DNA from 3 places in the Sporosarcina sp. NPDC096371 genome. Region 3 is predicted to be linked to each of the others. Evidence: riboswitches for the same ligand, from Rfam matches in the RefSeq annotation. Region 3 holds a riboswitch; each other region holds the start of a gene.

Region 1 (4,637 bases), on a different contig from region 3:
CTAAGATAAGTGGTTTAATGCCATACGCTTCGTGGAATGAACGTGCCATCCCGTATGCATTCATGTCCGAGCCCAATAAAATCGGCAAGAATGGTTGGTCTTTAACTGTCATATGTTGTCACTCGTTTCTCTTATTTAAATAGAATACTTACCTATTTTATCATACGACGCCTGAACACGCTATGTATCACATGTCCGATTCTACATCCCCTGACACGCTATTCTTATGGGTATTCCGTCGTTAACTTTCCACATTTGGAGCAGTCTATGCGATAATCAAAGTAGTAACGGAAGGGGCCATTCCCACTTCCATTCATGGAGGGATTTAGAGTGACAATTCTTTTAACAGGTTCTACTGGTTTTTTAGGCGGTAAATTGCTCAATAACTTACTTGCAACAACTGATCATACATTATTTGTACTTGTCCGGGATATCGAAAAAGCAAAACGGTTGGTCGCTAGTCTTTCGGAGGGAGCAGATGAAAGGATTACGATTTTGCATGGAGATATTACACAACCATTTTGCGGATTGACGAAAGAAACCATTCAAGAATTAACAGAAAAAGTTGACCTTTTTTATCATATAGCGGCCCTTGTCAAATTCGATGAGGAATTGCGAGAAGAGTTATTCGCAGTCAATTACGGCGGGACTGAACATGCACTCGAACTTGCCTCAACCTTACAGGTCAAACAGTTCATTTATGTCAGTACAGCCTACACAGTCGGAAAGCGGACCCATGGTGTGGAAGCATTGTACCCTATCGACGCAGACATCCATAACCCCTATGAGGAAAGCAAGGTAAAGTCCGAACATCTCGTCCTTTCTTATGCTGATCAGATGGCTGTATCCATTTTCCGGCCTTCCATCATCGTTGGAGATTCTGAAACAGGCGAAGCGGATTCCGAATTTACCCTTTACGGTTTCATGCGCGCGCTCGATGTCTTCAAACGAAGAGTCTTAAGAAAAACAGACAATGTGGAGACGATCTACCACGTCATCGGCAGTAAAGACTCCACGTCAAATCTAGTACCCGTCAATTACGTTGCCGATATTTTAGCGCTCGCGGCGAAAAAGGCGGAAGCTGGCATGATTTACAACATAACAAATCCATCACCCGCTACAAACTATGATCTGTTAACCATGATTAAGAATGCACTTGATTTCAACCAACTGGAAATCATTGAAGATGTTGACGTACAAACGTTGACGACTGAAGAACAGCGATTAAACGGCATGATTAGCATCTTCAATGCCTACTTATCTCGTTCGTTTCATTTTGACGACAGCAACACACAGCAACTGATTGAAGGGACAACTATTAAACATCTTGCTATGTCCCAACAAACTATGCAAATGATCATTAATGCTTATTTCGATGTCCGTGTGGAAGACATCACCTAACGACTTGATCAATGAACTACATTAATATTAATTTAAATTGTTCAGAATAGTGTTGACACCCACAATTAGGTAATGATATCCTAAAGTAGTTAGTTATTCAAAAATGAAAGGGAGGTACGGAACATGACTACACTTAGAACTGCTCAACAAAACTTCATAATCATTCCGTGCCCATCCGCTATGTAATTTCTATAAATAATTCATACGGAATGGCATGTTCTGCCGTTCTTTTTCTATGAGCACACGCTTATGTAAAGAAGCGTGTGCTTTTTTGTGTGTATTTACCTAAATTCTGCCGAATTTAGGTATAGCCTCCGGCGGATGTCACAGATTTTTTAGGGGAGCTTTTCGAGCTCTCTCGAAAAAAAATCTGGACGCAATTACGCCAAGGCGTAATTGATTGTAAATCTGGTGTTTTCACGCATTGCGTGTTGCATATAAAAACAAAATAACAGGAAAAGGAGTGCTGGTGATGATCAACATGAAACAGCAGAAAAAGTTTTTAAAAAAGGAATCTCTCGAAAGCGGGTAGTGTAGATGGGGGTAAGCCCCCCATCGTCTAAAAGTATTGCGTTGCAAAAAAATTAACGAAGGAGGAGAAACGAATGATCAATGTACAAAAGTTTGATAAGCAGATGAATGCATTAGTAGGTAAAAATAAATTGGAGTTGCCAACACGCTATTTAGGTGGGAAAAGGCTAACAGGAATGGTGCTAGCTACACCTTAACAATACAATTGGACTTCTCCTTAAGGAGAAAAATAATGTTTATTATTGATATAGAATGTAACAAGATACGGATGGCTGAATTACAAAAGGAAGCAAGACAAAATGATTTAGGGCATCGCTCTCTCTCTAAGAAAAATAAGACAAAGAAAGCTTTCCCGATAAATTTCATGAGCTTCTTTACGAGTCAACAAACAAAATAATCGTAAATATTGATTAAGATATTAGCTGTATAATGAAGTCCCTAGCGAGTAAATACACTCACTAGGGATTTTTTTATTCATTGACTCCATCATTTTTAAATCCTTATCTGAATACTATGTTTTAATGATTGACAAAGCAATCCATATCCCTTAAAGTAAATTTCAACAACTTCACAACGACTTATCAAGAGAAGCTAAGGGACTGGCCCGATGACGCTTCAGCAACCTCTGTCTAACAGAAAGGTGCTACCTCCAACAAGTATACATGCTTGAAAGATAAGAGCCTTGATGTGCAACATCCAACCCTCTTCTCTTTTTTGAAGAGGGCTTTTTCATAATCCAGCATTTTATTTTAATTTACCCGAAAACCTACTAAACAAATAAGAATTGTTTGCATAGTATACACTTAACATCTTTTTTCTACTACATTAAGGAGGTACAACAAAATGAACTTATTCGTAAAAACAGAACGCCAAACAGAATGGTTACAACGTTTGTACGAGAAAGAGGCTACATTTAAAAAATCGGCTGCAGAAATTGATGAGCTCTCCATCTTTCCAAAAGAAAATATTCAAGCACTCATAGATATCGGTTATACCAGCGGTACGCTTCCAACAGCTTATGGCGGCGAAGGATTCACTGTCTATGACATGATTCTTTTTCAAGAAACACTTGCTAGTTTTGATGCAAATACGGCCCTTTCCATTGGCTGGAATCTCGGAGTGGTTGGCGATCTATTCGAGAAAAAGCTATGGACGGATGACAACTTGAAGTTCTTTGCACGAGAAGTTCTGAACGGTGCTCTAGTAAATCGATCGGTGAGTGAAGCGCAAACAGGAAGTCCGACACGTGGGGGCCGCCCCGGAACAACCGCCGTCAAGGCAGACGATTGTTGGCTACTGTCAGGACGGAAGATTTTCACAACCGCCTCCCCCGTTCTCACGTATTTCCTAACATCTGCATGGATTGAAGAACAGCAAAGAGTAGGATTCTTCCTCCTGCATAAGGATTTGGCAGGACTCACTATTGAAGAGACATGGGACGTCATATCCATGCGTGGAACCGCCAGCCATGATCTAGTTCTGAACAACGTCAAAGTCGATGCGTCCAAACTTGTTGAACTTTCGGAAGCACCGAGTGGCGGGCAAACGAACGGTTGGCATCTGCATATTCCCGCGTGCTACCTCGGAATTGCACAAGCAGCGCGTGATTATGCCGTCCATTTCGCCAATCATCATACACCAAACAGTTTAAACGGACCCATTAGTCAATTACCAAGTATCCAACAGTTAATCGGCGAAATGGAATTGGCGTTAACCCAAGCAAGACATCTACTCTATAGCGTCGCGGAAGCTTACGACGATAACTCACGAAGATGTCTTCTGTCCAATGAGATAGGCGTCGTCAAACATACAGTCACAAATTCAGCCGTGACTATTGTCGATAAAGCCATGCGGATTGTAGGAGCAAAAAGTCTGCAACGTAGCAACCCTTTGCAACGGCACTATCGTGATGTTCGAGCTGGTTTGCATAATCCACCCATGGATGACATGACCATTAAAAAACTAGCATTGTCCGCCATTGAACAAGATCAGGCTAACAATCCACTTCAAGGCTAATTCGCATATAAAAATCAAAGGAGATGTTATTCATGAAGAATAAAAAAGTGTTAAAACTTGCAGCCATTGGTTTGGCGTTGGCCACTATTTTAGCAGGTTGCAGCTCCGATTCAGCTGACAATGAATCAGGCATACAAAAAATAAAAGTCGCCTACGATCAGGCCTCAAAACCGATGTCTTGGTCAGATGACAAAGGAAATGCAACTGGTTATGACGTTGAAGTCATGAAATTAGTAGACGAACTACTACCCCAATACGAATTTGATTTTATCGGAACGACAAGTGATGACTTATTGGTAGGGGTTGAACAAGGGAAATATCAGGTAGGGATTAAAAATGCTTTCTGGACGCAAGAAAGAACTGAGAAGTTTATCTTCCCGAAAGAATTTATCGGCTTAAGCAGTGCAGGTCTTGTGCTAAAGAAAGAAAATGAACACATCAAAACGCTAGCAGATTTTGCATCAGCCAATTTTTCATTAGCACCTATTGCAGCAAACAATGCCCAATACACCATTATCGATGAATACAACAAGGCGAATCCCGACAATCCGGTAAACCTCCAAGCTGGCGATGCTTTCTCCGTTGAAGTCGTCCAATGGGTAAATGAAGGGCGTGTTGACGGCGGTGTCATCATTGAAGGCGCTTTTGAAAAACAAGTGACCGCTGCAGATGGTCCCTACCATAATCTT
Region 2 (4,637 bases), on a different contig from region 3:
TAACCGAAACCATACAAGAAGTCCGAGACGCTTATTTCTTGCCGATAACAACGTTTTATCAAGTTTCAGCTCAGTCATCCACTCACCCCTTCGTTTGTCATTTCTAACATCAGTATATAACTAAACTGAAAGACGCTCAACCGAACAGCTTCAACTTACATAATCGTATAAATCATTCTTTTGGGTAGCTGTGCAAGTGATCATAAAAAAAGAGAATGCCGAATCGTATTGATTCGACACTCTCCTTTAGACTAAATTGATATTAGTTTAGAACACAACGCTACCTGCTTGCTCTACTATTTTGGTCGCACCTACGCCCACTTTTTCATTGATATATTCCGTTAAATCTACTGTCATGTCATAACGCATAAACGGAGTGATTAGATAGATGCCATGGAAATGCTCCAACGCCACATCTATCAATTCCTTCGCAACGGCTATACCTTCTCTTGTCGACTGCTCACGGTCTCCCGCAAATAGCCCCATTCTCGCACGGACTTCATCTGTCAGCTTAATACCTGGCACTTCATTGTGAAGAAACTCTGCATTCTGCGACGATGTTAATGGCATAATCCCAATATAGATTGGTGCTTCGATATGTTTTGTTGCCTCATACAAATCGATAATTTTCTCCGGGCTATAAATCGGCTGCGTAATAAAATAATCAGCTCCAGCCTCAATTTTCTTCTCCATCCTTTGCACAGCTCGATCGATTTGACGCACATTTGGATTAAACGCCGCCGCCACTGTAAAGGATGTTTTCTGTTGCAATGACTTACCTGACCATGAAATCCCCTCATTGAACTGCTTAATCATTGTAATCAATTCAAAAGAAGTCATATCGAAAACAGATGTTGCGCCAGGGAAATCACCAATTTTCGTTGGATCTCCTGTAATCGCCAGTAATTCTGTAATGCCCATTGTATGCAAGCCCATGAGATGCGACTGCAAACCAATGAGATTCCGGTCTCGGCATGTCACATGGACAAGTGGTGTTGCACCTATTCTTTGTTTAACGAGTGATCCCATCGATGCATTACAAATTCGCGGAGATGCCAAGGAATTATCAGCTAACGTAATGGCATCGACACCTGCATCATGTAATGCCTGCGCCCCTTCAAAAAACTTCGCCGTATTTAAATGCTTCGGCGCATCCAGCTCAACAATAATCGAATGCCTCTTTTTCACTGTTTCAAGCAAAGTCGGTTTGTCAAGATCCCTCGACGCTGTGACGTTCACTTTCACTTTGTGCTGTTTCACTTGTTTGTCTTGCACATGCGCACGATTCGTTAGCCCCTCTACCAGTGCACGAATATGGGCTGGCGTCGTACCACAACATCCCCCTAATAGCCCAACACCCTCCTTACGGAAATGAAGCGCCAGTTTACCGAAATAATCAGGTTCGTTTTCATATGTCAATTTCCCATCCGTATAACTAGGGAAACTAGCATTTGGATACACTGCCAATAAGGCATGCTTTGGCAACGGCACCCCCTCTAAAGCTTGCAACATATGGTAAGGTCCTAATCCACAGTTGACGCCCACAACGTCTGCCCCTAGCGCCTCCAACTGTTGCAAAGCATCCGCCAATGCCAAGCCATTTTGTAACACACCTGCTTCATGCATAGAAACATTCGTAATGATTGGGATATCCGTCTCCTGACGCGCAATGCTGAGCACCGTTGTTAATTCATCAAAATCATAATACGTCTCCAAGAGAATCCCATCCACACCTTCAGAAAGTAGGCATTTCAGCTGCGCTCTGAAACTACGCTCAATCTCTTCCTTCGTGCCAATCAGTGTTTTTGAACCATGGATGCCACCAATTGTCCCAAGGATAAATGTATTTTCACCGGCAGCTCGTTTCGCAATTTCAACGGCAGCCTTATTGATTGCCTCTACACGATCTTCCAATCCATAGCGCGCTAACTTTATATAGTTGGCGCCATATGTATTCGTTTGAATGACATCTGCCCCCGCCTCAATATAGGCTTGGTGAACATGAAGCACTTGTTCAGGATGCGTCAAATTTAGCTCCTCAAAACAACGGTCCACTCCATTTGTGTAAAGCAGTGTGCCCATCGCTCCATCACCAATCAAAATACGTTCTTTCATCGCCTCTAGTAAATTCACCAACTGTATATCCCCTCTCTAGTTCCCTTGTTTATATGTTCTGTTTCAGAAATCTTTATAGAAACAAAAAAGCCTTCTCCTCTGGTTGAATAAAGGAAGAAGACTCTCATTTGAATAAGTCTATTCCTCATCTATCAAGTCAATTGCTCAACTTGCTGGAATTAGCACCGTACCAACTATGGTGGTTGCTGAGGTGTCAACGGGCCAGTCCCTATACCTCTCTAGATAAGAAAAACTATTAAATTGTTTTTATCAATTACGCCTCGGCGTAATTGCGTCCAGATTTTGAATTGTGCCCACAGGACGTGGGTATGCAGTCGTTGCGACAGGACGTCGCGAACTTAGACTGCCTGCAATTCAAAATCTGTGACATCCGCCGGAGGCTTTAACAAGGAGGAATTGAACTTCATTCCTCCCCACTCAACCGAGGTTTAAACCACGGTTGAATTAAGTTAAATTTCTATTATTGACAACCTTACGCTATTCCCCGAAAATTTGCAATACCTTTTTTGGGAAGTAATGAAATAATTCGCTACATTAGAATATGGAATAATTAGTTCCATTGGACCCACTCCGCCGCTCTGGGATGCCACTCACCAAGCATTTACCGAAAATGTGTTAAGATTAACAATAGATTTATAATTGAAAGGCGGATGCACAATGGAAAAAATAATCCCAGTAAAATTGACTTCCCTTACAACAAAAGGTGGCTGCGGCTGTAAAATTGGTCCTGCTGACTTAGCACAAGTATTACGCAGTCTTCCCGCTGCCACGCCAAATCCGAATGTACTCGTCGGTCTCGACACAAGTGATGATGCAGGTGTTTACAAACTGACAGACGACATCGCAATGGTACAGACACTGGACTTTTTCACGCCCATTGTTGACGACCCTTACGATTTCGGACAAATTGCTGCAACCAATGCCATTAGCGATGTCTATGCCATGGGGGGCACACCTCTCACTGCCCTCAATATCGTTGCTTTCCCTATCGCTACGTTAGATAAAGACATCCTCGCGGCGATTTTACGTGGAGCTGGCGATAAATTACAAGAAGCGGGTGTCACACTTGTTGGTGGTCATTCCATCGATGATCAAGAACCTAAATTCGGACTTGCCGTCACGGGTGTCGTTCATCCCGATAAAGTACGGACAAACGCAGGTGCCAAGCCCGGCGACAAACTATTATTAACAAAACCGATTGGAGTTGGTATTTACACGACGTCATTGAAAAATGGGTTATTGTCTGAAGACGAAGTTGTTGAAGTGACAAAAGTGATGACCACGCTCAACAAAACTACCGCTGAAACAATGGCCAACTACGATGTCCACGCCGCCACAGATGTGACAGGATTCGGTTTACTCGGACATACATCTGAAATGGCGAAAGCAAGTAATGTCGGCATTCACATACAAGCCAACCAAGTGCCCGTCCTACCACGTACAAGAGAACTTGCTGAAGCTGGCAAGATACCTGGAGGCACAAAAAATAACTTTGCCCACGTAGCAGAAAGTGTGACTTATTCGGATACACTAGATCAAATGGATCGCTGGATTTTATGTGATGCTGTAACTTCTGGTGGATTACTCATTGCAGTAGCAGAGCAAGAAGCCATTAAACTCTTGGACGAACTCCAACAACAAGGTGTCGATGCACGGATTATTGGAGAAGTAACCGAGGAAAACAAAGGGCATATCATCGTTTCATAATTTAGGTAGAAGGTGAAAAACATGTTTAGAGATGTAACAATAGACGAGCTATTGGCCATGCAAGCAAAGGGGCCACACACATTCATCGATGTTCGTTCCCCTAGAGAGTTTAAAGAAGCTACGATTCCAGGAAGCATCAATATTCCCGTTTTTGATGACGCAGAACGAACTGAAATTGGTACGCTTTATAAACAAGTAGGACAAGATGTTGCGATGGACAGAGGACTTGAAATTTTTTCAAACAAGTTACCCGACTTTATTCGTGCCTTCAAACAAATTGAAACACCCATGACTGTATTCTGCTGGCGTGGCGGCATGCGCAGTAAAACGGCTTCGACTGTCCTTGACTTAATGGGTATCCATACCACTCGATTAGCAGGCGGGGTTCGTTCATTTCGACAATGGGTCGTTCACGAATTAGAACAGCAGGATTTCCCTCCTGCCTTTATTGTATTAAACGGCTATACGGGATCGGGCAAAACGACTATTTTGAAGAAACTCGCCGATCAAGGATTTCCTACACTTGATTTCGAAAACCTTGCGGGGCATCGGGGCTCTATTTTTGGTCAAATCGGCCTTGAGCCAAGCAATCAAAAGAAATTCGACTCACTACTCGTCTATGAACTGGAACGGCTCAGAAGGGAACCCTATGTTTTCATAGAAGGTGAAAGTAGACGGATTGGCAAAGTAAGCATGCCACAATTCTTGTTTGACAAAAAAGAATCCGGTGTACAAATCAACATACATTTACCGATTGAAGAGCGGGTCAACAATATATTAGATGATTATGAGCC
Region 3 (4,637 bases):
TATGGACTGCTTTATTTAGAAGAAAATAAACCGAAACAAAGCGAATGAGCTCTGTTTCGGTTTATTCGTTTTATCCCCAAACTTCTTTTGCAACATCGACGATGAACTTCAACTTCTCCCACTGCTCATCTTCCGTTAATTTATTGCCATGGTGTGTGGAAGCAAAGCCACACTGCGGGCTTAAGCATAATTGTTCAAGTGGCACGTACTTCGCGGCTTCTTGAATGCGGGCTTTAACAGCCTCTTTATCTTCCACTTCTCCGTTTTTCGAAGTGACAACGCCAAGGACAACACTCGCTCCACCACCAGGAATATGTTCTAACGGCTGAAAGTCTCCTGAGCGCTCATCATCATATTCCAAGAAGAAGCCATCCACTTTTTCCTTCGCCAATAATGTTGGTGCGATTAGTGCATAGCTGCCTTCAAACGCCCATGTCGATTGATAGTTTCCGCGGCATAAGTGCGTTGTTACAACTAAGTCTTCCGGTTTTCCTTCCAACACTCCGTTAATGACACGCAATGCCAAGTCAATGAGTTGTTCTCTTGAATATTCTCCGTCATTGAATGGGATATCCGGCGCAGACAATCCAGCAATGTACACATCATCTAGTTGTAAGTAACGCACACCTGCTTCGTAAAATGCGTTGAGTGCATCTTTGTATGCCTGAATAATGTCTTTTGCATAGTCCTCGATATCCGGATAAATATTTACATCACGAATTCCAATATTAAATAGTTGGTTTGGACTTGGAATCGTTTGTTTTGCAACGGCACGACCTCCAACGATTTCGTTAAACTCAATAAAGTCTTTGATGAATGGATGCCCGGGATTAAAAGAGATCTTGCCTGCGTTTCGAACGTTGTATCTTTCTGTTTCAACGCCTTCAAATACATAACCCGTCTCAGGTACGAACCCTTCAATTCCATTTAGATGCTCTAGGAAATCTAAATGCCACCAAGTCCGTCTAAACTCGCCGTCCGTCACAAGTTCCAAGCCAACTTCGATTTGTTTATCAACAATGCGTTTAATTTCCTGTGTTTCGACTTCGCGCAATTGTTGTGCAGTAATCGCACCTTCCTTGAACTCTTTACGTGCTTGGTGCAAATTATCCGGTCGTAGTAAACTTCCAACATGATCTGCTCTAAATGGTGCTTTCGTTAACGTAGTTGATGTGTTTGTCATCGGCAATTCCTTCTTTCTATTTTTAGTAGTTTATTATGATTTTCTTATGTGTAAGCGCAAATGAGCGTTTTTATGGTTCGAACATGTGCACAAATGAGTGCGATTGGTTAGGGAAGAACGCGTATGAGCGAATTCCTTCTTTGTAGGTAAGACAGATGCACGAATGGGTGCAGTACTTTTCTATTAGTTGGTTAGAACCGCGAATGAGCGGGCTTTTTATAGTTATGGCAGTATCGCAAATGAGCGTACTGGGAATCCCGATGCTTTTTCCGGCTTCGGAACGATGTTGAAAATGACTGTGCCCTTTGCAGGCAATTTATCTAGATTCGTTAATAATTCGATTTGGTACGTGTCTTGCTCGAGCACATAATATTCGCCTAGCAGTGCCTGGTTCTTTTGAAAATCAATAGCCGAGTCTGTATCAAATGTTTCATGTCCAACCGCTTTTACTTGTCGTTCTTCGAGTAAAAACTTCAAAGCCTCAAGACCCCAACCGGGTATGCGGTTATTTCCATCGGCATCTTTATTGCAAAACGCCTCGTTATCCGGCCAGCGCTTGCTCCAATCTGTACGCAGTGCCACAAATGTACCTGGCTCAATTCGTCCGTACTGCTCTTCAAATGTCAAAATATCTTCAACGGTTAATGTAAAGTCATGATTTTCATCGGATTCTTTGGATTTATCAATAACGACAAGTGGTAACACTAACTCTTTCAAGCCCAATTCATCCAAATATCTCGTATCTCGAACGAAGTGGATGGGCGCGTCAATATGCGTGCCGTACTGCCCCGCAAATGTAAAGCTCTGTGCAAAAAATCCATCATCATGATCGAACAACGTCGTAAATTTTGCTGCATCAAAGGCTGAAAAATGCGGAGAATCGGGTCCAAAGGTATGCGTTAAATCGACCCACTCTTTCTTTTTTAATAACGTAAGTGCATTCAGTAATTCATTTGACATAAAAATTCCTCCTTTTTTACTTGAAGGTAACAGTCTCCAGAAAGAACAAAAAACCTCTTCTATACTTAAAGAAGAGGTTTTGGCAGTTTCGCTTTTTGCTCTTCTTATCTTCAAGCTACAAGCATTACGCTTGGCTTCTGGAATTAGCACAGTACTTAAAAAGTCTGTTGCTGAGGTATCAAAGGGCCAGTCCCTCCACCTCTCTGGATAAGAAAGTTACGTATTCAGTTATTAGATAGTACAATACAGGCCTTTGAATAGAATGTCAACAGCGAAAGTATAAAATGTTTTTAATTGATAATTTATTAGTTTTGATTAATGCTTCATCTCACTCCGTACTTTCCGGTGCTCGCGGCGAGCAGGTGCTGTTTCAAACAGACTCTTTTCAGCATCCGTTTCAGGATAAATCCCGGGTACTGGAGTTGGTTTGTTATCCTTGTCCATGGCAACCATCGTCAAAAATGATTCGGTTGTCAGTTTCGTTTCACCTGTCAGCAGGTTCATCGAATGAACGGACACGAATACTTCCATCGATGTTCGACCTGTCGAAGTGACGACTGCTTCCAGTTCAAGGACATCTCCAACACGTGCTGATGAAACAAAGTCAACTGAATCGATAGAAGCTGTAACGACCGCTGTTTTTGAATGTTTCATGGCAGCGATATCCGCAATTTCATCGATATATGCGAGCACTTTTCCTCCGAAAATTGTCTGTAGGTGATTCGTATCTGGCGGCAAGACCAGTTTTGTCTGGATCGTGCGTGATTGGCCCATAGGTCTTTTTTCTTGCATATAGCTCTCCCCTTTGCAATTTCATGATAAAAGAAACTTTTCCCTTATATACTTCGTATACATAGTATACACAAACTGGGGGGATTTCAATGATAAATTTCATCGATAAACACTATGAAAAAATCACTTGGTTTATCCTATTACTTGGATTCATATTACTTTTTGTAGCAAATGAATACTTATCAATTGCACTGTTTTCTTACCTGATTATAAAATCCATAAAGTTCCGGAAATCCATTCGGACAACGCTCCAAAAAACGCCTAGAAGTACGATAATTATTTATGCACTTGGTATGATCACATTGATTGTTACAATGACGGTTATCATGCTATACTCCAGTCGTTTCATTCAAAAATATTCAATCTCCATACCATTCCAGTATATTTATATCGTCATTATTCTATTTAGTTCCTTGATCTTTTATATTTGGTTTATGGATTTTTTAGTAAAACTATGGGGTAAGAAACAAGCATCGAACTAAAAATAATTCTTCAACCCAAAGAGGACACCCCCTATAGGAGTGTCCTCTTACACCATATCCGCCAACAGCGCATATACACGCTTCATCTCTTCTTGCATTTTCCACTGATCGACCGAGAGCCAACGACAATGAATAGCATTTCCCTCAAGTCGCGTCATACCAGCTTTCAATCCTTCTTCGACCCGCAATGTTTCCTGCAATGCGCGGATATCGATATCCGCTGCATTAGGTGATACAAGCCAAATCGAACCGACGTATAGCGCTCCTTCAAGAATACCAATACCGCCGTATGCAGCATCTTTCGGTGTAAAGTGCAATGAATCGAAAGCAATTAACTCATCTTCTACAAAAATTTTGAAATTCGACCGGAACGATTGATAGTCAAAAATCTCACCACGTTTTTCACGTCCTGGCGCGACAATTTCACCCCATAATACCGTTGCGTCGCTAGCAATTCGGAGCGTCGTATCCACTTGGAAATTTGCATCAACAAACGGAATCAGTACCTCGGGCATCCACTCCAAGCGCGAGCGTTCCCCAAGATCGACATCGATTGTAAACTTACAAATATCGCCCGGTTGCGTTGGGTAGATTTTTAATGCTGATTGTTGAACCAACCGCACCTTACTATCCGGAGCAATTTTCACTGTAATATCGTTGCGGTCTCCTGACACCATCCCTCCAGACGATTCCATAATATAGACGGTCGCCGTCGGGTCCGTACCTACGTACAATTCCCGGCTCGCCTTTAACGGAGGTTGTTGGTAAACATGTGGCATTCTTGTATAACCTCTTCTTGGTTCGAATACCATGTCCAGTTTACCGTGATGGATATATCGTGACGGCTTATGCATTTGAACCAGCGGAATCCGCACCTTCCAATAACATGCTGTGCTTGATCCAGTTTACGACTTTATCAACGTTCTTCTGTGAACGTACGTCTGTGAAGATATACGGACGACCATTACGCATTTTCTTCGCGTCGCTGTCCATCACTTCAAGATCAACACCAACATATGGAGCTAATTCTGTTTTATTAATTAATAAAAGATCGGAACGCGTTAAAGCAGGGCCACCTTTTCTTGGAATATCTTGACCTTCTGCAACGTCAATAACATAAATATAAGCATCCACAAGTTCAGGGCTGAATGTAGCAGACAAGTTGTCGCCACCGCTCTCAACGAAAATAATATCAAGGTCTGTAAAGCGATTTTTCAGCT

The links. A riboswitch is a leader RNA that binds a small molecule or an ion and turns the genes downstream of it on or off. The one in region 3 is predicted to bind S-adenosylmethionine.
Region 1: another riboswitch for S-adenosylmethionine. It lies ahead of ACIQ0H_RS19815 (acyl-CoA dehydrogenase family protein); the one in region 3 lies ahead of ACIQ0H_RS13250 (cyclase family protein).
Region 2: another riboswitch for S-adenosylmethionine. It lies ahead of ACIQ0H_RS20655 (bifunctional homocysteine S-methyltransferase/methylenetetrahydrofolate reductase); the one in region 3 lies ahead of ACIQ0H_RS13250 (cyclase family protein).

The regions. Positions count from the first base shown of each region.
Region 1 is NZ_JBIWFE010000010.1:92,905-97,541, reverse strand. It holds gene ACIQ0H_RS19835 (carboxylate--amine ligase) at 1-112, opposite strand, end outside; gene ACIQ0H_RS19830 (SDR family oxidoreductase) at 331-1,401, shown strand; gene ACIQ0H_RS19825 (hypothetical protein) at 2,007-2,129, shown strand; gene ACIQ0H_RS19820 (hypothetical protein) at 2,165-2,329, shown strand; SAM riboswitch class I at 2,508-2,612, shown strand; gene ACIQ0H_RS19815 (acyl-CoA dehydrogenase family protein) at 2,776-3,948, shown strand; gene ACIQ0H_RS19810 (transporter substrate-binding domain-containing protein) at 3,981-4,637, shown strand, end outside.
Region 2 is NZ_JBIWFE010000012.1:44,289-48,925, reverse strand. It holds gene ACIQ0H_RS20660 (MarR family winged helix-turn-helix transcriptional regulator) at 1-78, opposite strand, end outside; gene ACIQ0H_RS20655 (bifunctional homocysteine S-methyltransferase/methylenetetrahydrofolate reductase) at 268-2,133, opposite strand; SAM riboswitch class I at 2,258-2,365, opposite strand; gene selD (selenide, water dikinase SelD) at 2,794-3,843, shown strand; gene mnmH (tRNA 2-selenouridine(34) synthase MnmH) at 3,865-4,637, shown strand, end outside.
Region 3 is NZ_JBIWFE010000004.1:352,393-357,029, forward strand. It holds gene ACIQ0H_RS13240 (class I SAM-dependent methyltransferase) at 1-29, shown strand, start outside; gene ACIQ0H_RS13245 (5-methyltetrahydropteroyltriglutamate--homocysteine S-methyltransferase) at 71-1,183, opposite strand; gene ACIQ0H_RS13250 (cyclase family protein) at 1,406-2,143, opposite strand; SAM riboswitch class I at 2,245-2,357, opposite strand; gene ACIQ0H_RS13255 (acyl-CoA thioesterase) at 2,459-2,935, opposite strand; gene ACIQ0H_RS13260 (hypothetical protein) at 3,025-3,417, shown strand; gene ACIQ0H_RS13265 (urease accessory protein UreD) at 3,465-4,271, opposite strand; gene ureG (urease accessory protein UreG) at 4,264-4,637, opposite strand, start outside.